Regions from separate parts of the Pseudomonas sp. P1_A1 genome, predicted to be linked through region 2. Evidence: predicted binding sites of a transcription regulator. Region 2 holds the regulator's gene; the other holds the start of a gene.
What was found. The regulator sigma-54, encoded in region 2, starts transcription at its own class of promoters, with help from an activator protein. The targets are predictions, from matches to a motif close to ANTGGCATNNANNTTGCTNT.
Positions count from the first base shown of each region.

Region 1: glnA (glutamate--ammonia ligase) is a predicted target of sigma-54. The motif match lies at 3,253-3,272, and genes of this name have one in related genera.

Region 1 is NZ_JBFTZE010000020.1:57,315-69,275, forward strand. Features, by position in the region: gene typA (translational GTPase TypA) at 1-1,444, opposite strand, end outside; gene thiI (tRNA uracil 4-sulfurtransferase ThiI) at 1,584-3,038, opposite strand; gene glnA (glutamate--ammonia ligase) at 3,368-4,774, shown strand; gene AC1D2Q_RS24335 (chorismate mutase) at 4,909-5,457, shown strand; gene AC1D2Q_RS24340 (DUF4124 domain-containing protein) at 5,559-6,074, shown strand; gene AC1D2Q_RS24345 (DUF4124 domain-containing protein) at 6,071-6,691, shown strand; gene glnL (nitrogen regulation protein NR(II)) at 6,922-8,007, shown strand; gene ntrC (nitrogen regulation protein NR(I)) at 8,004-9,440, shown strand; gene AC1D2Q_RS24360 (hypothetical protein) at 9,973-10,413, opposite strand; gene trmL (tRNA (uridine(34)/cytosine(34)/5-carboxymethylaminomethyluridine(34)-2'-O)-methyltransferase TrmL) at 10,412-10,867, shown strand; gene secB (protein-export chaperone SecB) at 11,005-11,490, opposite strand; gene grxC (glutaredoxin 3) at 11,545-11,799, opposite strand; gene AC1D2Q_RS24380 (rhodanese-like domain-containing protein) at 11,801-11,961, opposite strand, start outside.
Region 2 is NZ_JBFTZE010000024.1:60,655-72,615, forward strand. Features, by position in the region: gene AC1D2Q_RS26750 (ATP-binding cassette domain-containing protein) at 1-589, opposite strand, end outside; gene AC1D2Q_RS26755 (KpsF/GutQ family sugar-phosphate isomerase) at 866-1,840, shown strand; gene AC1D2Q_RS26760 (KdsC family phosphatase) at 1,840-2,364, shown strand; gene lptC (LPS export ABC transporter periplasmic protein LptC) at 2,372-2,944, shown strand; gene lptA (lipopolysaccharide transport periplasmic protein LptA) at 2,931-3,479, shown strand; gene lptB (LPS export ABC transporter ATP-binding protein) at 3,479-4,204, shown strand; gene AC1D2Q_RS26780 (RNA polymerase factor sigma-54) at 4,389-5,882, shown strand; gene hpf (ribosome hibernation-promoting factor, HPF/YfiA family) at 5,957-6,265, shown strand; gene ptsN (PTS IIA-like nitrogen regulatory protein PtsN) at 6,278-6,742, shown strand; gene rapZ (RNase adapter RapZ) at 6,745-7,602, shown strand; gene AC1D2Q_RS26800 (HPr family phosphocarrier protein) at 7,618-7,893, shown strand; gene pmbA (metalloprotease PmbA) at 8,002-9,348, opposite strand; gene yjgA (ribosome biogenesis factor YjgA) at 9,457-9,981, shown strand; gene tldD (metalloprotease TldD) at 10,042-11,484, opposite strand; gene AC1D2Q_RS26820 (carbon-nitrogen hydrolase family protein) at 11,497-11,961, opposite strand, start outside.

The sequences.
Region 1 (11,961 bases), on a different contig from region 2:
CGGACATGTCGCCGGACTTCATGGTGTCGTAGCGATCGAAGATCGAGGTCAGGATGCCAGCACCGTTGGTCAGGGTCAGGAACTGGTTACGGAAACCGATCAGACCGCGAGCAGGGATGTTGTATTCCAGACGAACACGGCCTTTGCCATCCGGCACCATGTTGGTCAGGTCGCCTTTACGCAGGCCCATCTCTTCCATGACCTTGCCCTGGGATTCTTCAGGGGTGTCGATGGTTACGTTTTCGAACGGTTCCTGCTTCACGCCGTCAACTTGACGGATGATCACTTCCGGACGACCAACGCCCATTTCGAAGCCTTCGCGACGCATGGTTTCGATCAGTACCGAGAGGTGCAGCTCACCACGGCCGGAAACCTTGAACTTGTCAGCCGAGTCGCCTTCTTCAACGCGCAGTGCAACGTTGTACAGCAGCTCTTTGTCCAGACGTTCCTTGATGTTACGGGAAGTCACGAACTTGCCTTCTTTACCGCAGAAAGGCGAGTCGTTTACCTGGAAGGTCATGGAAACGGTTGGCTCGTCGACGGTCAGAGGCTTCATCGCTTCGACCGTGTCCGGGTGGCACAGGGTGTCGGAGATGAACAGCGAGTCCATGCCGCTGATGCACACGATGTCGCCTGCAGCAGCTTCTTCAACGTCGATACGGTGCAGACCGTGGTGACCCATCAGCTTCAGGATACGACCGTTACGCTTCTTGCCGTCGGCACCGATAGCCACGACCGGAGTGTTCGGCTTGACGCGACCACGAGCGATACGGCCAACACCGATAACACCCAGGAAGCTGTTGTAGTCCAGAGCGGAGATCTGCATCTGGAACGGACCGTCACGGTCAACAGCCGGCGCGGGTACGTTGTCGACGATCGACTGGTACAGCGGGGTCATGTCTTCAGCCATGTCGGTGTGGTCCAGACCGGCAATACCGTTCAGGGCCGAGGCGTAGACGACTTTGAAGTCCAGCTGTTCTTCGGTAGCGCCCAGGTTGTCGAACAGGTCGAAAATCTGGTCCAGAACCCAGTCCGGACGCGCGCCTGGACGGTCAATCTTGTTGATGCACACGATTGGACGCAGGCCGGCTTCGAACGCCTTCTTGGTCACGAAACGGGTTTGCGGCATAGGGCCGTCTTGAGCGTCAACCAGCAGCAGAACGGAGTCGACCATCGACATTACGCGTTCAACTTCGCCGCCGAAGTCGGCGTGGCCCGGGGTGTCCACGATGTTGATGTGGTAGCCGTTCCAGTTGATGGCGGTGTTTTTCGCCAGAATGGTAATACCGCGCTCTTTCTCCTGGTCGTTGGAGTCCATCACGCGCTCGTCGTTGAGCTCGTTGCGCTCCAGGGTGCCGGATTGACGCAAGAGTTTGTCTACCAGGGTGGTTTTACCATGGTCAACGTGGGCAATGATGGCGATGTTGCGTAGATTTTCGATCACTTGTGTATCTCGATCAGAGGATTCGGTGTGCTGACAAGTCTTGGCAGCGATTGACAGTAGTGTCCGGCATGGCCGTTACAGCTTGACGGCAGTGTCGGGGGGCCGGTGACGCAGGCCACAGGCAAACAGCCCCGGGCACTTAGCTCGGTCGATAAACGCGCACATTGGCATGCCCCTCACTGAGCAAATGGTGGGCATGCAGGCGACTCATCACGCCTTTGTCGCAATACAGCAGGTACTGGCGAGTAGGGTCCAGTTCCTTGAAACGAGCGTTCAGTGCATAAAACGGCATCGTTTGTACCTCAATGCCAGAAAGCTCCAGCGGGTCGTCTTCGGCGGCATCCGGGTGACGGATATCGATGATGATCTGGCCCGCCAGCGCTTCGCTGACTTCTTCAATCTGCAAGTCCTGGCCCAATTCGTCGATCACCCGATCGATCGGCACCAGTTTGGCGTTTTCGAGCGCACGCTCGAGCACCGCCATGTCGAATTCTTTCTCTTCATGTTCAACGCGGTAGCGCTTGGCCGCGGTTTTCGGATTGACCGAGATGACCCCACAGTACTCCGGCATGTGCCGGGCGAAATCGGCGGTGCCGATCTCGTTGGCCGTGTCGATGATGTCCTGCTTGTGGCTGGCGATCAGCGGGCGCAGCACCAGTTTATCGGTCACACAGTCGATCACCGACAGGTTCGGCAGGGTCTGGCTCGATACCTGGGAGATCGCTTCGCCGGTGACCAGCGCATCGATGTGCAGCCGGTCAGCGATACTGGATGCGGCGCGCAACATCATACGCTTCAATACGACGCCCATATGACTGTTATCAACTTTGCCGAGAATCTCGCCCAGCACTTCCTCGAACGGCACACTGACAAATAACACGCGTTGGGAGCTGCCGTACTTCTTCCAGATGAAATGCGCGACTTCCATGACGCCCAATTCGTGGGCACGTCCGCCCAGGTTGAAGAAGCAGAAGTGGCTCATCAGCCCTCGGCGCATGATCTGGTAGGCTGCCACGGTGGAATCGAAGCCGCCGGACATCAATACAAGCGTCTGTTCCAGGGCGCCGAGCGGATAACCGCCGATGCCGTTGTGCTGGCTATGGATCACGAACAACCGTTGGTCGCGAACTTCGATACGGACTTCGATTTCGGGCTTTTTCAGATCGATCCCGGCGGCACCGCACTGGCGGCGCAACTGGCTGCCGACATATTTCTCGATGTCTATCGAACTGAATGGGTGCTTGCCCGCACGCTTGCAGCGCACCGAAAAAATCTTTCCGGCCAGCGCATCGCCGTAGTGCTGCTTGCACTTCTCGACGATGTCGTCGAAATCGCCCAGCGGGTACTCGTCGATCTGCAAAAAGTGCGCGATGCCTGGCGTGCAAGTCAGGCGCTCGCCCATCTCTTTCAGGACCTTGGGGTCGCTGACGCGGGTTTCCAGCTCGAGATTGTCCCACACACCGTTCACCACCACGGCCGGGTCCAGATCGCGGAGCACGGTACGGATGTTTTTGGCCAACTGGCGGATGAAACGCATCCGTACCGGGCGGCTCTTGATGGTGATCTCGGGGAAGACTTTTACGATTAGTTTCATGAAAACAGCGCGCGCAGGGCCAGCCGAAAAAGGGGGGCGCGGATTATAGCGGAAATTGCTCAAGGTTTAACCAGTTAATGTGCAGAAGGTTTTGCGCGCACCAAAACAGGTCATTCATGGAATTCGACGCTACATTACAGGGCGATATTTTGCGCTTTATGGTGCGCCGCTCTCTTGCAAGCGTGATATTGGGGCAAAAAACCCATGATGAGGCACTGGCATGCAATTTGCTCCCTTGTGAGGCAGGTTGCCATGGCAGAGTATTCGCGCCGGCATCACCCACATTTAAGGGCATCCATTACTAAGCCCGAAGCCACCCGGAGGACACTATGTCGAAGTCGGTTCAACTCATCAAAGATCATGACGTCAAGTGGATTGATCTGCGCTTCACGGACACCAAAGGCACTCAGCACCACGTGACCATGCCGGCTCGCGATGCGCTGGATGAAGCTTTCTTCGAAGAAGGCAAAATGTTCGACGGTTCCTCCATCGCTGGCTGGAAAGGCATCGAAGCTTCCGACATGATCCTGATGCCGGACGACAGCACTGCCGTTCTCGACCCGTTCACCGAAGAGCCGACCCTGATCCTGGTTTGCGACGTGATCGAGCCTTCGACCATGCAAGGCTACGACCGTGACCCACGGGCGATCGCCAAGCGTGCTGAGGAATACCTGAAGTCGACCGGTATCGGCGACACCGTATTTGTGGGTCCAGAGCCTGAGTTCTTCATCTTCGACGAAGTGAAGTTCAAGTCCGACATCTCCGGCTCGATGTTCAAAATCCACTCCGAACAAGGTTCGTGGATGTCCGACCAGGACGTAGAAGGCGGCAACAAAGGCCACCGTCCAGGCATCAAAGGCGGCTACTTCCCTGTTCCGCCGTTCGACCACGACCACGAAATCCGTACCTCCATGTGCAACGCCATGGAAGAAATGGGCCTGGTCATCGAAGTTCACCACCACGAAGTGGCGACTGCCGGTCAGAACGAAATCGGCGTGAAGTTCAACACCCTGGTTGCCAAGGCTGACGAAGTTCAGACCCTGAAATACTGCGTACACAACGTAGCTGACGCATACGGCCGCACCGCGACCTTCATGCCGAAGCCTCTGTACGGCGACAACGGTTCGGGTATGCACGTTCACCTGTCCATCGCCAAAGATGGCAAGAACACCTTCGCTGGCGAAGGCTATGCCGGCCTGTCCGACACCGCCCTGTACTTCATCGGCGGCATCATCAAGCACGGTAAGGCTCTGAACGGCTTCACCAACCCGTCGACCAACTCCTACAAGCGTCTGGTCCCAGGTTTCGAAGCTCCAGTGATGCTGGCCTACTCGGCTCGCAACCGTTCCGCTTCGATCCGTATTCCTTACGTGTCCAGCCCTCGCGCTCGCCGTATCGAAGCCCGCTTCCCGGATCCGGCAGCCAACCCGTACCTGGGCTTCGCTGCACTGTTGATGGCTGGCCTGGACGGCATCCAGAACAAGATCCACCCTGGCGATGCAGCTGACAAAAACCTGTACGACCTGCCGCCTGAAGAGGCGAAAGAGATCCCACAAGTTTGCGGCAGCCTGAAAGAAGCCCTGGAAGAGCTGGACAAAGGTCGTGCGTTCCTGACCAAAGGCGGCGTTTTCAGCGACGACTTCATCGACGCTTACATCGCTCTGAAAAGCGAAGAAGAAATCAAGGTTCGTACCTTCGTACACCCACTGGAATATGAGCTGTACTACAGCTGCTGATCCGGTAGCGCTGCACTACGCAGCGTGACAAAAGAGAGGCCTCCTTCGGGAGGCCTTTTTTGTGGGCGAACGTCTGTCATCGGATGCCCGGTTGCGTGCATCATGGCCTTCACCCGATAAAGTCGAGATCCTCCATGCGCCTACGCTCATCCCTTGCCTTGCTCACTGCCCTGCTGGCCAACAACGCTTTCGCCAGCCCGGCCCCTGCCGCTCTCGCTCCGTTGCTGGGCACCATCGAGGAGCGCCTGGCGATTGCCGATCAGGTCGCACTGAGCAAATGGGACAGCGGCAAACCTGTCGAAGATCGTCAGCGCGAGCGTGAGGTAATTGCGGGTGCTGCCGCCGTGGCTCCTGACTATAAATTGAGCAATGAAGCCGTCGAACAGTTTTTCTCGGCCCAGATCGAGGCCAACAAACTGGTGCAATACGCCCACCTGTCTGATTGGCATGCACAGGGCAAGGCGCCCGCTGATCCTCGCCCGGATCTGGTGGGGCAGATCCGCCCGCAACTTGATCGGTTACAAAAACGCCTGCTGCAACAACTGGCCGATTTCAGCCCTTATCGCAATGACCCGCAGTGCCCGTCCTGGCTGGCCAAGGCCAATAAAACCGGCGCTCAAGCACCACTGCGCAAGCTCGCCAAAGTACGCGCCACCGCCGAGTTGTGCAGCGCCAGCCGCTGAGCCGGCCTGCCGACATGCGCTGATGTGCTCTATGCTCAGCGCTTAGTCGCCACGAACGGAACAGGGCCGGACACTTGCCCAACGGCCAATGGAAGCCTGCAATGCGCTCATTGTTGTTATGCCTGCTCGTACTGATCGCCCTGCCCGCCGCCGCGCAGATCTATAAGTACACCGACGCCAATGGCAATACCGCCTACAGCAATCAGCCGCCCGACGGCGTCAAAGCCCGGCCGGTCGAATTGCCACCGCTCAACAGCGTCGAGCGTCAGTCGCCCAGCGAACCCGTAGCACCTGCGCAAGCCAGTAGCCGTGACCAACCGCACAGCGCCTATCAGGTGCTGGAGCTGAGCGGCCTGCCCACCGAAGAAGCCTTGCGCGCCAACAACGGCACGTTCACCGTCAGCGTATTGATCAATCCACGCCTGCAAGGCACTCATCGATTGCGGCTGTTACTGGACGGTCAACCCTACGGCCAGCCGAGCAACGTGCCGATCCTGCAACTGGTGAACATCGACCGCGGCGAACATAACCTCGCGGTTCAGGTGATCGACGGGCAAAACGTCGTGCAACAGAGCCCCACCGTGACGCTCACCGTGCAACGGGTGCATAAACCTTGAGGGCCTGGCTGTTGATCGCGTGCCTGGTCTGCCTGCCGGCAATGGCCGAAGTTTTCACCTATGTCGATGCCCAGGGCAATCGGGTTTTCACCGATCAGCCGGGCACCCGCAACGCCAAGCGTGTGCCGTTGGCGACAAGCAATCGAATGTCAGCCAACCCGAGTGGCGCAGCGCCCATGACCGCTGCGAAAACAAACCCGGCCAACCCCCTGTTTCATTACGACATGCTTCGGGTGCTGGTGCCGGAACCGGATGCCACGATCCGTAGCAGTGCCGGTGAATTGATCGTCAGCGTTACCAGCGAACCCGGCCTGCAACGGGGTCATCGTTACCGTTTGCTGCTGGACGGCCACCCCACTGCCGAACCCGGCCCCAGCCCGGTGTTCGCCCTGAGCAATATCGACCGTGGCAGTCACAACCTGTCGGTGGAGATCCTCGACGAACAGGGCCACACCGTCGAACGCACGGCCAATCAGCCGTTCCACATGCTGCGCATTTCCCTGGCGCAGAAGCGCCAGGTCAAACCCTGCACCCTCACCGACTACGGCCAACGGCCGGAATGCCCCCTTAAAGACAAGCCTGAAGAAGAAAAAAGCGCCTTCTTGCCCTTCTTCTAACTTCGTTCAGGTTTGCGCACTATATTGGTGCAAACATCTGCACCATATCCACATTTCAACCCATTTTGGTTCGAAAGTACCCGAAAAAACTGGCAGAACGCCATGCAAACGAGCGTAAAACGCCCGTTTCAGGCTCTAAACGCTTCTTTTCGGAGCCTTGGTTTGGTTTTTGCATTTTCCTCATACCGGCGCGTTATTCATGCGCATGCCCTGCTCCAAAAGAGGTCCTGATGACCATTAGCGACGCACTACACCGCTTGCTACTCGACAACCTGACCACCGCCACCATCCTGCTCGACGCCGAACTGCGCCTTGAGTACATGAACCCGGCGGCGGAAATGCTCCTGGCCATCAGTGGCCAGCGTAGCCATGGGCAGTTCATCAGTGAGTTGTTCACCGAATCCACCGAAGCATTGAACTCCCTGCGCCAGGCGGTCGAGCAGGCACACCCGTTCACCAAGCGCGAAGCGATGCTCACCGCCCTCACCGGCCAGACCTTGACCGTCGACTACGCCGTGACGCCAATCCTGAGCAATGGCGACACAATGCTGCTGCTTGAGGTTCATCCTCGCGACCGCCTCCTGCGGATCACCAAGGAAGAGGCACAACTGTCGAAGCAGGAAACCAGCAAAATGCTGGTGCGCGGTCTCGCCCACGAGATCAAGAACCCTCTCGGCGGCATTCGTGGCGCGGCTCAGTTGCTCGCCCGTGAGTTGCCGGAAGAAAGCCTGCGCGATTACACCAACGTCATCATTGAAGAGGCCGATCGCCTGCGCAATCTGGTGGATCGCATGCTCGGCTCTAACAAGCTGCCGTCGCTGGCCATGTGCAACGTCCACGAAGTGCTGGAGCGTGTGTGTCAGTTGGTGGAAGCCGAAAGTCAGGGCTGCATCACTTTGGTGCGCGACTACGACCCAAGCATTCCGGATGTCTTGATTGATCGCGAACAGATGATTCAGGCCGTACTCAACATCGTGCGCAACGCGATGCAGGCCATCAGCAGCCAGAACGAGCTGCGCCTTGGCCGCATCAGCTTGCGTACCCGCGCCATGCGCCAGTTCACCATCGGCCACGTGCGCCATCGCCTGGTGACCAAGATCGAAATCATCGACAACGGCCCAGGCATCCCCGCCGAGCTGCAGGAAACCATCTTCTTCCCCATGGTCAGCGGCCGCCCGGACGGTACCGGGTTGGGCCTGGCCATTACCCAGAACATCATCAGCCAGCACCAGGGCCTGATCGAATGTGACAGCCATCCAGGCCACACCACGTTCTCGATCTTTCTGCCACTGGAACAAGGAGCCACATCGACATGAGCCGTAGTGAAACCGTGTGGATCGTCGATGACGACCGTTCTATCCGTTGGGTCCTGGAAAAAGCCTTGCAACAGGAAGGCATGACCACGCAAAGCTTCGACAGCGCCGATGGCGTGATGAGCCGCCTGGCGCGCCAGCAGCCGGACGTGATCATCTCCGACATTCGCATGCCGGGTGCCAGCGGCCTGGACCTTCTGGCGCGGATTCGCGAACAACACCCACGGCTGCCAGTCATCATCATGACTGCCCACTCCGACCTGGATAGCGCTGTCGCGTCCTATCAGGGCGGTGCGTTCGAATACTTGCCCAAGCCGTTCGATGTCGACGAAGCCGTTTCCCTGGTCAAGCGCGCCAATCAACACGCTCAGGAACAACAAGGCCTGGAAGTCGTCCCGACGCTGACCCGCACCCCGGAAATCATCGGCGAAGCGCCGGCGATGCAGGAAGTGTTTCGCGCCATCGGGCGCTTGAGCCACTCCAACATCACCGTGCTGATCAATGGCGAATCCGGGACCGGTAAAGAACTGGTGGCCCACGCCCTGCACCGTCACAGCCCACGGGCGGCCTCGCCGTTCATTGCGCTGAACATGGCGGCGATCCCCAAGGATCTGATGGAGTCCGAACTGTTCGGCCACGAAAAAGGCGCGTTCACCGGCGCGGCCAACCTGCGTCGCGGGCGCTTCGAACAGGCCGACGGCGGCACGCTGTTCCTCGATGAAATCGGCGACATGCCGGCAGACACTCAGACTCGCTTGCTGCGGGTACTGGCGGACGGTGAGTTCTACCGTGTTGGCGGCCATACACCGGTGAAGGTCGATGTACGCATCATCGCTGCGACTCACCAGAATCTGGAAACCCTGGTGCATGCCGGGAAATTCCGTGAGGACTTGTTCCACCGCCTCAACGTGATCCGCATCCACATTCCACGGCTGTCGGACCGTCGCGAAGACATCCCGACCCTGGCCAAGCACTTCCTCAGCCGCGCCGCGCAAGAACTGGCGGTGGAACCGAAACTGCTGAAAAGCGAAACCGAGGAATACCTGAAAAACCTGCCATGGCCAGGCAACGTGCGTCAGCTGGAGAACACCTGCCGCTGGATCACCGTAATGGCTTCAGGTCGCGAAGTGCACATCAGCGACCTGCCGCCAGAACTGCTGAGCCTGCCGCAGGACTCGGCACCGGTGACCAACTGGGAGCAGGCGCTGCGCCAGTGGGCCGACCAGGCTTTGGCACGCGGTCAGTCGAGCCTGCTCGACAGCGCCGTGCCGGCCTTCGAGCGGATCATGATCGAAACCGCCCTCAAACACACCGCCGGCCGCCGCCGCGACGCCGCCGTGCTGCTGGGCTGGGGGCGTAATACCTTGACGCGCAAGATCAAGGAATTGGGGATGAAGGTAGACGGTGGGGATGATGATGAGGGGGATGAGGGCTAGATTCGGCTTTAGAACCTAGTCGTCAGCGAGAAGATCGCAGCCTTCGGCAGCTACAGGTGTACCCAAAACCCTGTAGGAGCTGCCGAAGGCTGCGATCTTTTTTGGTAGACAAACTAGGGTTATGCACCGCGGCAATGCACCGTGAACCGCAATCGCGCACAAACCCCCGCCCCAAATCCCGCGCTCATCTGCAGAAAAAACCATACCGCAAAAACACAAAAGCCCCGGAATACGGGGCTTTCAGCGCTACTCAGCGAATTTTCGTTTCAACATATTAAAAACTGGCACGCCCCCTGCAATAGTCCAATCAGTGATTCGATTCACTACCCAGTTTCGGGGACCTTGGTACAGGCAGGCCGGGGATTCCCCTCTTTACACCGGGCTCATACCGCAACAGCGACGAGCCCACCCCGTTTTGGGGTCCTTGGTACAGGCAGGCCGGGGATTCCCTCTTTACACCGGGCTCACGACGCAATGCGCGAGCCCTCCCGTTTTGGGAACCTTGGTACAGGCAGGCCGGGGATTCCCTCTTTTATTGCTCTCGGAGATGGATCTCCAGCCGCCAGCGATCATCGACCTCGCTACCGGCCCAGTCGCCCTGCAGGGGCCGGGCCGCCACCACCGTCAACAACAATCCCCCATCACTCAAACGTGTTCGCCAGTTCACGTCCTTGCCGTTGAGCTTGAGCTGACCTTTCTGTGCACGGCCTTCAGCCTCGAACAACAGCGCAACACTGCCGTCGACCAACTCGCCGTGGGTTTTGGGTTCGTTGTTGAACCACACCACCAGCCCATCATTGGTCACCTCGATCTGCTGCAAAACGCTGGGGTCGGGCGCAGTCAGACGACCGATCATCAGGCCCACCATCACCCCGACAATCGCCAGCGAACCCATCACCCGCGGGAATAGTTTCGAACGGGGATCCGCTTGCGGCGTAGAATGCTGCTCATCTTTACCTTCGGAGCCGTGCATGTTTCACGTCATCCTTTTCCAACCAGAAATTCCGCCGAATACCGGCAACGTTATCAGGCTGTGCGCCAACAGTGGCTGCCACCTGCATTTGATCGAACCGCTGGGCTTCGAGATGGACGACAAGCGCCTGCGCCGGGCGGGCCTCGATTACCATGAGTATGCCACCCTGCAACGCCACGCAGACCTCGCCAGCTGTCTGGAAAGCCTCGGCCACCCTCGGCTGTTCGCCTTTACCACCAAGGGTTCGCGACCGTTCCATGATGCCAGCTTCGCCGAGGGCGATGCCTTCCTGTTCGGCCCGGAAAGCCGTGGCTTGCCAGCCGAAGTGCTCGACGCCCTGCCCGGCGAACAACGCCTGCGCCTGCCCATGCGCGAAGGCTGTCGCAGCCTGAACCTATCCAACACCGTGGCCATCGCGGTGTACGAGGCCTGGCGCCAGCTCGGGTTCAAGTAGGACCACCGGTGTGACGCGGAGCGTCACGGGCTGCATTCCCACGCAGAGCGTGGGAACGATCATGGCCCCCTGCGAGTTCGTTTGCCCCATGAAAAAAGCGCCCGTTACGGCGCTTTTTTCGTTACGGCATCGAACGCTTATTGAACGGTCGGAGTCTCGCCAGCCGCCTGCATGCGTTGCAGCTCTTGTGCGTACAGCGCGTCGAAGTTCACCGGGGCCAGCATCAGGGCCGGGAACGAACCGCGGGTCACCAGGCTGTCCAGGGTTTCGCGGGCGTACGGGAACAGGATGTTCGGGCAGAACGCGCCCAGGGTGTGGCTCATCGAAGCGTCGTCCAGATTCTTGATCAGGAAGATCCCGGCCTGTTGTACTTCAGCAATGAACGCCACTTCTTCACCGTTTTTCACGGTGACCGACAGGGTCAGCACGACTTCGTGGAAGTCGCCTTCCAGCGCCTTCTGACGGGTGTTCAGATCCAGACCGACGCTCGGTTCCCACTGCTGGCGGAAGATTGCCGGGCTTTTCGGGGCTTCGAAGGACAAGTCACGTACGTAGATGCGCTGCAAGGAGAATTGCGGTGCGTTTTCTTCTTCGCTAGCTGCAGTGTTCTGTTGGTCAGTCATCTCAGATCCTTTCTGATCTCGGGTCTTGTAGGGTTGGCTATTTCTTAAAAGCAGTCAGGCCTTGAGCATGGCGTCGAGCTTGCCGGCGCGCTCCAGGGCAAACAAATCATCACAGCCGCCAACGTGGGTGCTGCCGATCCAGATCTGCGGCACGGACGTGCGCCCGGCTTTCTGAGCCATCGCGGCACGCACCTGCGGCTTGCCATCGACCTTGATCTCTTCGAAGGCCACGCCTTTGTTCTCGAGCAGGTACTTGGCTCGCGAGCAATAAGGGCAGTAATCGCTGGAATAGACGACGACGTTGTTCATATCACTTCACCAATGGCAGATTGTCGGCTTTCCAGCTGGAAATACCGCCAGACAGCTTGGCAGCGGTGAAACCGGCTTTCACCAGTTCACGGGCATGAGTACCGGCGGTCTGGCCCATGGCGTCGACCAGGATAATGGTCTTGGCCTTGTGTTTTTCCAGTT
Region 2 (11,961 bases):
TGATGCCCAGCGCATCGTTGAGCAGGCGGATCAGGCGCACCAGCACGCCCATGGCGATCGGGTCCTGGCCGACAAAAGGCTCGTCGTACATGAGAATTTGCGGATCGAGGGCAATCGCCCGGGCCAGCGCGACTCGACGTTTCATGCCGCCAGACAATTCGTCAGGCATCAGGTCAATGGCGCCACGCAAGCCCACGGCCTGCAGTTTGAGCAGGACAATGTCGCGAATCATTTCTTCCGGCAGCGCGGTATGAACGCGCAACGGAAAGGCGACGTTCTCGAACACATCGAGATCGGTAAACAGTGCGCCGCTCTGAAACAGCACACCCATCTGCTTGCGCGCATCGAACAAGTCGCTGCGCGACAACGTTGGCAGGTTCTGGCCATTGACCCAGACTTCGCCGCTGGTGGGGCGCAATTGGGCCCCCATCAACCGCAACAGCGTGGTCTTGCCACACCCGGAAGGCCCCATGATGCCGGTGACCTTGCCGCGTGGTATGCGGATATCGATGTTATTGAAAATGCTGCGCGCACCGCGCTTGAAGGTCAGTCCCTTCAGCTCGACCGCGTAGGCGTTATCGGCACTCATCTAAACTCCTTGCGATGCAGCCTCTCACTCGGACGCCTGGCTTTCAAACGAAAGCACATACCTCCCCGGGCAGGCCGAACTGGCGGCGAACTATATCACCGCAAAGGCCAAGCGCCCAAGGCCCAAGCCGGGCACGTTCAGCAACATGACCACCTGAAATCATCTATTTAGAGGGTTTCGGTAACAAGGAATGACAAACCGCGACGAACTTGCGTGAGGGTTTTGATCATTATCGTTATAATCGCCGCCTTTTCATCAGACAATACGATTTCTGACATGAGCCAATCCAGCGACCTGATTCAATCTGCACAACGTACCATCCGCCTCGAACTGGAAGCCGTACAAGGCTTGCTGCCCCATATCGACGCAGATTTCGTACGCGCTTGCGAGATGATTCTGGCCAGCAAAGGCCGCGTAGTCGTGGTCGGCATGGGCAAATCGGGGCACATCGGCAACAAGATTGCCGCCACCCTGGCCAGCACCGGCACTACGGCGTTCTTCGTGCACCCAGCCGAAGCCAGCCACGGCGACATGGGCATGATCACGCGTGACGACATCATCCTGGCACTGTCGAACTCCGGCTCCACCAATGAAATCGTTACCCTGCTGCCACTGATCAAGCGCCTGGGCATCAAATTGATCAGCGTCACCGGCAATCCCGACTCGGCGCTGGCCAAGGCTGCCGAGGTCAACCTCAACGTTCACGTCGAGCACGAAGCCTGCCCGCTGAACCTGGCGCCAACCTCATCGACCACCGCCGCTCTGGTGATGGGCGATGCCCTGGCGGTGGCGCTGCTGGAAGCCCGCGGTTTTACCGCTGAAGATTTCGCCTTTTCCCACCCAGGCGGCGCACTTGGCCGACGCCTGCTGCTGAAAGTGGAAAACGTCATGCACGCCGGGCAAGAGCTGCCGCAGGTTCAGCACGGCACCTTGCTCAAGGACGCATTGATGGAAATGACCCGCAAGGGCCTGGGCATGACCGTGGTTCTGGAGGCCGACGGTAAACTTGCCGGGATCTTCACCGACGGCGACCTGCGTCGCACCCTGGACCGCAGCATCGACATCCACAGCGCCACCATCGAGCAGGTCATGACCGCCCACGGCAAGACCGCACGTGCCGAGATGCTGGCTGCCGAGGCGTTGAAAATCATGGAAGACCACAAGATCAACGCATTGGTCGTGGTCGACAGCGAAGACCGCCCGGTCGGCGCCTTGAACATGCACGATTTGCTGCGCGCTGGAGTAATGTAATGAGCACGGACCTGCTACAACGCGGCAAACAGATCAAACTGGCGGTATTCGACGTCGACGGCGTGCTGACCGACGGGCGCCTGTACTTCCTCGAAGACGGCAGCGAATTCAAGACCTTCAACACCCTCGACGGCCAAGGCATCAAGATGTTGATGGCAGCCGGCGTGCAGACCGCTATCATCAGCGGACGCAAGACCCCGGTGGTCGAACGACGGGCCAAGAACCTCGGCATTCCACACCTGTTCCAGGGACGAGAAGATAAGCTGGTGGTGCTCGACGGGCTTCTTGCCCAACTCAACCTGAACTATGAACAAGTGGCCTACCTCGGCGACGACCTGCCGGACCTGCCGGTGATTCGCCGCGTAGGCTTGGGCATGGCCGTGGCCAACGCCGCCAGCTTTGTGCGCGAGCACGCCCACGGCATCACCCAGGCCCGTGGCGGCGAGGGTGCCGCGCGCGAATTCTGCGAATTGATCCTGCGCGCCCAGGGCCGCCTCGATGCGGCCAACGCCGCATACCTGTGAGCCCATCATGCTGAGCAAAAAGATTCGCAACATCCTGATATTCGGTTGCATCGCGGCGCTATTCGCTGCGGTCGGCTACTGGAATATCAGCCCGGAACGCTTCCTCGACAAGCCAGTGGCGCATGTCGATGAAACCATGATCGACTATTACGCCACCAACGCCCACAGCGTGCAGTACCTGCCGGACGGCAAATTGCAGTATGAAATGACATCCGACAAGGTCGAACACCTGAAGGCGACGGAAGTGACGTTGCTGTCCAACCCTGACCTGAACATGTTTCGCGGCACCGAATTCCCCTGGCACGTCCAGAGCGAACACGGTGAAGTCAATCCGGACGGCACCCAGGTCGAGCTGATCGACTCGGTACGTATCACGCGTTTCGACGAAAAAAACCGTAAAACCCTGATTACCACCACCCGTATGACAGTGTTCCCGCAGCAGCAATATGCGCAGACCGATCAACCCGTTAGAATCGACGGCGCCGGCGGTGTATCGACAGGCAACGGAATGAAAGCGTACTTGAAAGAAAGCAGGATACACCTGCTATCGAACGTAAGAGGACAGTATGAGGCTCGTTAAAACCCTCCCTATTTTGCTCGGTCTGAGCGCAGCACTGGGAAGCGTGAGCGCCTGGGCTCTGCCGACCGATCAAGCGCAGCCTATCCGCATCCAGGCCGACGACGCCCAGCTGGACGACAAGAATGGTATTGCCACCTATAAAGGTGACGTGATCATCACTCAGGGCTCGATGAAGGTCACCGGCAACACCGTGACCATCACTCGCACCCCGACTGGCGACATCGACGTGGTGACCTCGGTGGGCAACCTGGCGTACTTCGAGCAATTGCAAACAGCTGGCGACACCAAGCCTGTTCAGGGTTGGGGCGTGACCATCCAATATCACGCCGCGCAAAACCGCGTCGTACTGATCGACAAGGCCAAAGTTGTCGACAAGGACAACAACACCACCCAGGGCGAGAAAATCGTCTATGACACGGTCAAGAAACTTGCGAGCGCCGGTCGCGCCACGGGTAACAAAGTCACCGAGACGCGTCCGCGCATCGACATGGTGATCCAGCCGAAAAAGAAAACCGACGAGCAAAAGGCCCAGTAATGGCAACTCTGAAAGCTCAGCATCTGGCCAAGAGCTACAAGAGCCGCCAGGTCGTGCGTGACGTCAGCCTGTCCATCGACAGCGGCCAGATCGTCGGCCTGCTTGGCCCCAACGGCGCCGGTAAAACCACCTGTTTCTACATGATCGTGGGCCTGGTACAGGCCGATCAGGGTCGCGTACTGATCGATGACCTGGACGTCAGCCACCAGCCGATGCATGGGCGCGCGAAGGCCGGTATCGGTTATCTTCCGCAAGAAGCGTCGATCTTCCGCAAGCTGTCGGTGACCGACAACATCATGGCCATCCTCGAGACCCGCAAGGAGCTCGACAAGGCCGGTCGCCGCAAAGAGCTGGAAAGCCTGCTGCAGGAATTTCACATTCACCACATCCGCGACAGCCTTGGCATGAGCCTGTCCGGTGGTGAACGCCGTCGGGTGGAAATCGCCCGGGCACTGGCCACCAACCCGAAATTCATCCTCCTCGACGAACCCTTCGCCGGCGTGGACCCGATCTCGGTGGGCGACATCAAGCAGATCATCCATCACCTCAAGGCCAAAGGCATTGGCGTGCTGATCACTGACCACAACGTCCGTGAAACCCTGGACATCTGCGAAACCGCCTACATCGTCAACGATGGCCAGCTGATCGCTGAAGGCGACTCCGCCACCATCCTGGCCAATGAACTGGTCAAGGAAGTGTATCTGGGCCATGAGTTCCGCCTGTAAGCGCTGAGGTGCCTGGTCAGTCGCCTCGGTGCTCGTCTCAATAAAAAATCAATAGTTTTTTATTGTTACAGCGCTCTAGGCAAACACTTCAGTTTCAGGCATATAATTTGCTTATGTTTGGCGCTTCGGCGCCCTGTAGTGGATGGCGCATGTGCGCCGGCGAATAAGGTGTTAAGCCCCTGCCATGAAACCATCGCTAGTCTTGAGAATGGGCCAGCAGCTGACGATGACACCGCAGCTGCAACAGGCCATCCGCCTGCTCCAATTGTCGACCCTGGACCTGCAACAGGAAATCCAGGAGGCCCTGGAGTCCAATCCGATGCTCGAACGCCAGGAAGAAGGCGACGACTTCGATAATGCCGACCCCTTGGCCGACAAAGCCGAACAGCAACCCAACGCCGACATTCAGGAACCCTCCTACCAGGAAACCGCCCCGACGGTGGATAACCTTGAGGAAGGCGACTGGAACGAGCGCATTCCCAACGAATTGCCTGTCGATACCGCCTGGGAAGACGTCTACCAGACCAGCGCCAGCAGCCTGCCGAGCAACGATGACGACGAGTGGGATTTCACCACCCGTACTTCGGCCGGTGAAAGCCTGCAAAGCCATTTGCTCTGGCAACTGAACCTGGCACCGATGTCCGACACCGATCGCCTGATCGCCGTGACCCTGATCGACTGCATCAACAATCAGGGCTATCTGGACGAAACCCTCGAGGAAATCCTCGAGGCCTTCGATCCGGAACTGGACATCGAACTGGACGAAATCGAAGCCGTCCTGCACCGCATCCAGCAATTCGAGCCCGCCGGTATCGGCGCCCGCAACCTCGGTGAATGCCTGCTGCTGCAACTGCGCCAACTGCCCGCCAAGACCCCTTGGCTGACCGAGGCCAAGCGCCTGGTCACCGATTACATCGACCTGCTCGGCAGCCGCGACTACAGCCAGCTGATGCGCCGCATGAAGCTCAAGGAAGACGAACTGCGCCAGGTGATCGAACTGGTCCAGAGCCTCAACCCGCGCCCGGGTTCGCAAATCGAGTCCACCGAAGCCGAGTACGTCGTTCCCGACGTGATCGTGCGCAAGGACAACGAGCGCTGGCTGGTGGAGCTGAACCAGGAGTCGGTACCGCGCCTGCGGGTCAACGCCCAATACGCCGGCTTCGTACGCCGCGCCGATACCAGCGCTGATAACACCTTCATGCGTAATCAGCTGCAGGAGGCTCGCTGGTTCATCAAGAGCCTGCAAAGCCGTAACGAAACCCTGATGAAAGTGGCCACCCAGATCGTCGAGCATCAACGCGGCTTCCTGGAGTACGGCGACGAGGCCATGAAACCGTTGGTGCTGCATGACATCGCCGAAGCGGTGGGCATGCACGAATCGACGATTTCACGGGTGACCACGCAAAAATTCATGCATACCCCACGGGGCATCTATGAACTGAAATACTTTTTTTCCAGCCACGTCAGCACCTCCGAAGGCGGTGAATGCTCGTCCACGGCGATCCGCGCGATCATCAAAAAACTGGTTGCCGCGGAAAATCAGAAAAAGCCGTTGAGTGACAGCAAGATCGCTGGTTTACTGGAGGCACAAGGCATTCAGGTGGCTCGCCGCACCGTCGCCAAGTACCGCGAATCCCTGGGAATCGCGCCTTCGAGCGAACGCAAGCGGTTGATGTAGAGCCACGCCACAGCGTTCCAGTGGTAGATCATCTGATCTACCGCTTTATGCACTGGCAACGAAGGAGAAGCTGTATGCAAGTCAACATCAGTGGACACCAACTGGAAGTGACCGAACCTCTTCGCACCTACATCGGCGAAAAACTCGAACGATTAGAGAGGCATTTCGACAAGATCACCAACGTGCAGGTCACGATGACGGTCGAAAAGCTCAAGCAGAAAATCGAAGCCACACTGCATATTCCCGGCAATGAGGTGGTCGCTAACGCGGAACATACCGATATGTACGCAGCGATCGACGCACTGACCGACAAGCTGGATAAACAACTCAAAAAGCATAAGGAAAAGACCCAGAGCCTCCTCCAGGGCGCGACCGGTCGTTAACACTCCCAACCCATGATCCGACTTGAAAGCATCCTGACCCCCGGCCGTTCCCTGGTGAACGTGCCGGGCGGCAGTAAAAAGAAAGCCCTCGAGCAAATTGCCAACCTCATCCATCGCGAAGTGCCGGATCTGGCCATGCAGGATGTCTTCGAGAGTCTGGTCGCCCGTGAAAAACTCGGTTCCACCGGTTTTGGCAACGGTATCGCCATCCCCCACTGCCGTCTCAAGGGCTGCGTATCGCCCATCAGTGCCTTGATGCACCTGGATGCACCCATCGATTTCGACGCCATCGACGGCGCCCCGGTTGACCTGCTGTTTGTACTGCTGGTCCCGGAAGCAGCCACCGATGCGCACCTGGAACTGCTACGCCAGATCGCCAGCATGCTTGATCGCAAGGAGGTGCGTGAAAAACTGCGCAGCGCCCTAAGCAACCAAGCTTTGTATCAGGTTGTCCTGGACGAGCAAAACGGTCACTAATCATGCGCCTGATCATCGTCAGCGGCCGCTCCGGCTCAGGTAAAAGCACTGCCCTCGATGTTCTCGAGGACAACGGCTACTACTGCATCGACAACCTGCCTGCCGGTCTGCTGCCGGAACTGGCCGAGCGTGCGCTGATTCATACCGAACTGGCACAACCGCTGGTGGCGGTGTCCATCGATGCGCGCAACTTGCCGAGTCATCTGTCACGGTTTCCCGAACTGCTGGAAGAAGTCCGCAGCCGGCATATCCAGTGCGATGTGCTGTACCTGGACGCCGACGAAGAAACCCTGCTCAAACGTTTCTCGGAAACACGCCGTCGTCACCCGCTGAGCAGCGCCAATCGATCGCTGGCGGAAGCGATAGAGGACGAAACCAATCTGCTGGGGCCGATCGCCGATCTGGCCGACCTCAAGGTCAACACCACCAATCTGAACCTGTATCAGTTGCGCGACACCATCAAGCTGCGCCTGCTGAATCAGCCGGAGCCCGGTACTGCGTTTCTGGTGGAGTCTTTCGGGTTCAAGCGTGGCATGCCGGTGGACGCCGATCTGGTGTTCGACGTGCGCTGCCTGCCTAACCCTTACTGGAAACCGGAGCTGCGGGCACAGTCCGGGCTCGATCAACCAGTGGCCGACTACCTGGCGGCGCAGCCGGATGTTGAAGAGATGTTCCAGGACATTTCCTCCTACCTGCTCAAGTGGCTGCCCCGCTTTGCCGCCAGTAACCGCGCCTATGTCACCATTGCCATTGGTTGCACCGGCGGGCATCACCGCTCTGTCTACCTGACCGAACGTCTGGGCCAGGTCCTGCAACAATCCCTGAAGAACGTCCAGGTTCGCCACCGCGACCTCAGCTAAAGGATTCACATCGCGATGCCTGCTCTGGAAATCGAAATCATCAACAAGCTGGGCCTGCATGCCCGCGCGTCTGCCAAATTTGTCGGAGTCGCCGGTCAGTTCAAGGATTGCACGATCAGGGTAGGACGAACGCCAGAAACCGCAGTCGACGGCAAAAGCATCATGGCCATGATGATGCTGGCTGCTGGCAAGGGCACCAAAATCCACCTGAGTACCGAAGGCGAGCAGGCTGACGAGGCGCTGCAGGCATTGGTGAAGTTGATTAACAATTACTTCGACGAAGGCGAATAAACAGCAACAGATCGCAGCCTTCGGCAGCTCCTACGGGCTGCGATCCAATGACCCAAAAAACGCGCCACCCGATGGGGTGGCGCGTTTTTTTTGTGCAGCAATCGCAGCTTAGCTGCCCGCCACCGTCATCCGCTCGATCAACACCGAACCGGTGCGAATGTTGCTGCGCAATTCCAGGTCATTACCGACCGCAATGATCTGCTTGAACATGTCGCGCATGTTGCCGGCGATGGTCACTTCCTGGACCGCGAACTGGATCTCGCCGTTCTCGACCCAGAAACCCGCCGCGCCACGGGAGTAATCGCCAGTGACCATATTCAGGCCCTGCCCCATCAATTCAGTGACCAGCAGGCCACGACCCATGCGGCGCAACAAGGCCGCCTGATCTTCGTCGCCATGGGTGACGAACAGGTTGTGCACGCCGCCGGCATTGGCGGTGCTCGGCATGCCCAGCTTGCGACCGGAATAGGTGCCAAGCACGTAGGACACCAGCTCGCCGTTTTCCACGAACGGCTTGGCGTAGGTCGCCAGGCCATCGCCGTCGAAGGCAGAGCTGCCCAAAGCACGCATCAAGTGCGGACGCTCGTCGATGGTCAGCCACTCCGGGAACAGTTTCTGCCCCAGCGTGCCTTCGAGGAACGACGATTTGCGATACAGACTGCCGCCGGAAATCGCCGAGAGAAAACTGCTGAACAGGCCACCGGCCAGTTCCGCGGAAAACAGCACCGGCACTTCGCAGGTCGGCACCGGGCGCGCACCCAGACGGCTCGCCGCCCGTTGTGCGGCACGCTGGCCGATACTCTCCGGGGAGGCCAGCAGGTTGCCCTGACGGTTCACGTCGTACCAGTAATCGCGCTGCATCTGGCCATCGGCTTCAGCGATCATCACACAGCTGAGACTGTGACGGGTCGAAGCGTAACCGCCGATAAAACCGTGGCTGTTGCCGTACACACGGCAACCCTGATGAGTGCTGAGGGTGGTGCCGTCGGCATTCTTGATCCGGCTGTCGGCGGCAAACGCGGCCGCTTCACAGGCCAGGGCCTGCTCGATGGCTCGCTCCGGTGTGATACTCCATTGGTGGAACAGGTCGAAATCCTGCAGTTCCTTGGCCATCAGCGCGGCATCCGCCAAGCCTGCGGCTTCGTCTTCAGACGTGTGCTTGGCAATCGCCAGCGCAGCAGCGACGGTTTCGCGAATCGCTTCCGAACCACTGGCCGAGGTGCTGGCCGAGCCTTTGCGCTGCCCTACATACAAGGTGATGCCAAAGCCCTGATCGCGGTTGAACTCAACGGTTTCGACTTCCCGCTGACGCACCGTGGTCGACAGGCCCTGCTCCAGCGACACCGCCACTTCACAGGCACTGGCGCCCTGGCGCTTGGCTTCAGCAATGATCTGCTCGACTTGCTCTTGCAGTGCCGGCAACGCTTGTGGGCCGACGCTTTCAACTGCACTCATGCTGTTCTCCACTCAAATTCTGCTTTCGGTAACGGTCATCGAGCGACCGGGCCGGACAAGCGGCCCCCGACTGGTTATCATGGCGGCGTTTCTTTGCGGACGGCCACCATGGTTGATTCTTACGACGACTCCCTCGATACGGGAGAAAAAAGCAAATCCCAGGTCAAACGCGAGCTGCATGCTCTGGTTGACCTCGGCGAGCGCCTTACAACACTCAAGCCTGACCTGCTGGCAAAACTGCCGTTGACCGACGCTTTGCGCCGGGCTCTGGCCGATGCGCCCAAGCACACCGCGAACATCGCGCGTAAACGGCACCTTCAGTTTATCGGCAAGCTGATGCGCGATCAGGACACTGGCGCCATTCTCACTCTGCTCGATCAACTCGATGCCTCCACCCGGCAGTACAACGAACGTTTCCACGGCCTGGAACGCTGGCGCGATCGCTTGATCGCAGGCGACGACGCCGTCCTGGAGAAGTTCGTCGTCGATTACCCGGAGGCCGATCGTCAACAATTGCGCTCCCTGATCCGTCAGGCCCAGCACGAACTGGCGACCAACAAGCCACCGGCTTCGAGCCGTAAAATCTTCAAGTACATCCGTGAGCTGGACGAGACTCAACGCGGTTTGCGTTAAGTCCCGAATCGGGTGAGTTGCCTCGCAACTCACCCGAAGCTTCACGTTTTCAAGAGCCCCTTACGATCCTGTGCCACCCACGGTGATCGCATCGATTTTCAGCGTTGGCTGGCCGACACCCACCGGCACCGACTGCCCATCCTTGCCACACGTTCCCACGCCGCTGTCCAGCGCCAGATCGTTACCAACCATCGACACCCGGCTCATGGCTTCCGGCCCGTTGCCGATCAACGTCGCGCCTTTGACCGGGGCAGTAATCTTGCCGTCTTCGATCAGGTACGCCTCGCTGGTGGAGAACACGAACTTGCCACTGGTGATGTCCACCTGACCGCCGCCGAGGTTGGCGCAGTAGATGCCTTTTTTCACCGAGGCGATGATTTCCGCCGGGTCGCTTTCACCACCGAGCATGTAAGTGTTGGTCATGCGCGGCATCGGCAGGTGCGCGTAGGATTCGCGACGACCGTTGCCGGTGCGGGCCACGCCCATCAGGCGCGCGTTGAGCTTGTCCTGCATATAACCTTTGAGCACGCCGTTTTCGATCAGCGTAGTGCACTCGGTCGGCGTGCCTTCGTCGTCGACGCTCAGCGAACCTCGGCGGCCGGCGAGGGTGCCGTCATCAACGATGGTGCAAAGCTTCGATGCAACCATCTCGCCCACGCGCCCGCTGTAGGCCGAACTGCCCTTGCGGTTGAAATCGCCTTCCAGACCGTGACCGACGGCTTCGTGCAGCAACACGCCGGACCAACCCGAACCCAACACCACCGGCAACGTACCGGCCGGCGCCGGGATCGCTTCCAGATTCACCAGTGCCTGACGCAACGCTTCACGGGCATAGCCCATGGCGCGGTCTTCGCTGAGGAAATAACGGTAATCGGTACGACCGCCACCGCCATGGCCGCCGCGCTCACGACGACCGTTCTGCTCGACGATCACGCTGACGTTGAAACGCACCAGCGGCCGCACATCCGCCGCCAGGCCGCCGTCGGTGGAGGCGATCAGAATCCGCTCCCAGACCCCGGCCATGCTTACGGTGACTTGCTGGATACGCGGGTCGAGGGCGCGGGTCGCCACGTCGATGCGCTTGAGCAGCTCGACTTTCTCGGCGCGGGTCATCACTTCCAGCGGGTTGCCCGGCCCGTACAACTGAGCGACATCCTGGGTAGTGAACGCCCGCACGGTGCCATTCTGCCCGGCCCGGGAGATCGAACGGGCCGCACGGGCCGCCGCGCCCAGCGCTTCGAGGGTGATCGCATTGCTGTAGGCGAAACCGGTTTTTTCACCCGATTGCGCACGCACGCCGACGCCCTGGTCGAGGTTGAAACTGCCTTCCTTGACGATCCCGTCTTCCAGCGCCCAGGACTCGGAAATCTGCCCCTGGAAATACAGGTCGGCGGCATCGATGCCCGGGCCGGCCAGATCGCCAAGCACACCTTGCAGGCTCTCGATCGTTACGCCGCCGGGCGCCAGAAGGTGTTCACTGACAGAGGACAACAACTCGCTCATATGCTTTACGCCTTAAATTCGTCGTTCTGATGCAGGTCGCTGAGCGCCCTGCGAGAAAAAGCGCCGGTGAGTGGACACCGGCATCCGCGCCCTGATGGACGCCTGTTCGCTGCTGTCGCGCTCGGCCAGCAGCACGGCCTCGCCCTGATCCTGTTGTGCCAGCACGCGCCCCCATGGGTCGATTATCGCGGCATGACCAAAGGTTTCTCGCGGTCCCGGATGAGTGCCACCCTGGGCGGCCGCGAGCACGTAACATTGAGTCTCGATGGCGCGCGCGCGAATCAGCACGTCCCAATGGGCCGCGCCGGTCACCGCGGTAAAGGCCGACGGGGCGGTAATCAATTCCGCGCCGGCTGCACGCAATTCGCTGTACAGCTCCGGAAAGCGCAAGTCGTAACACACCGTCAGGCCGACTCGACCGACCGGCGTATCGGCAACCACCACGCCACTGCCATAAGCATAGTCATCGGATTCGCG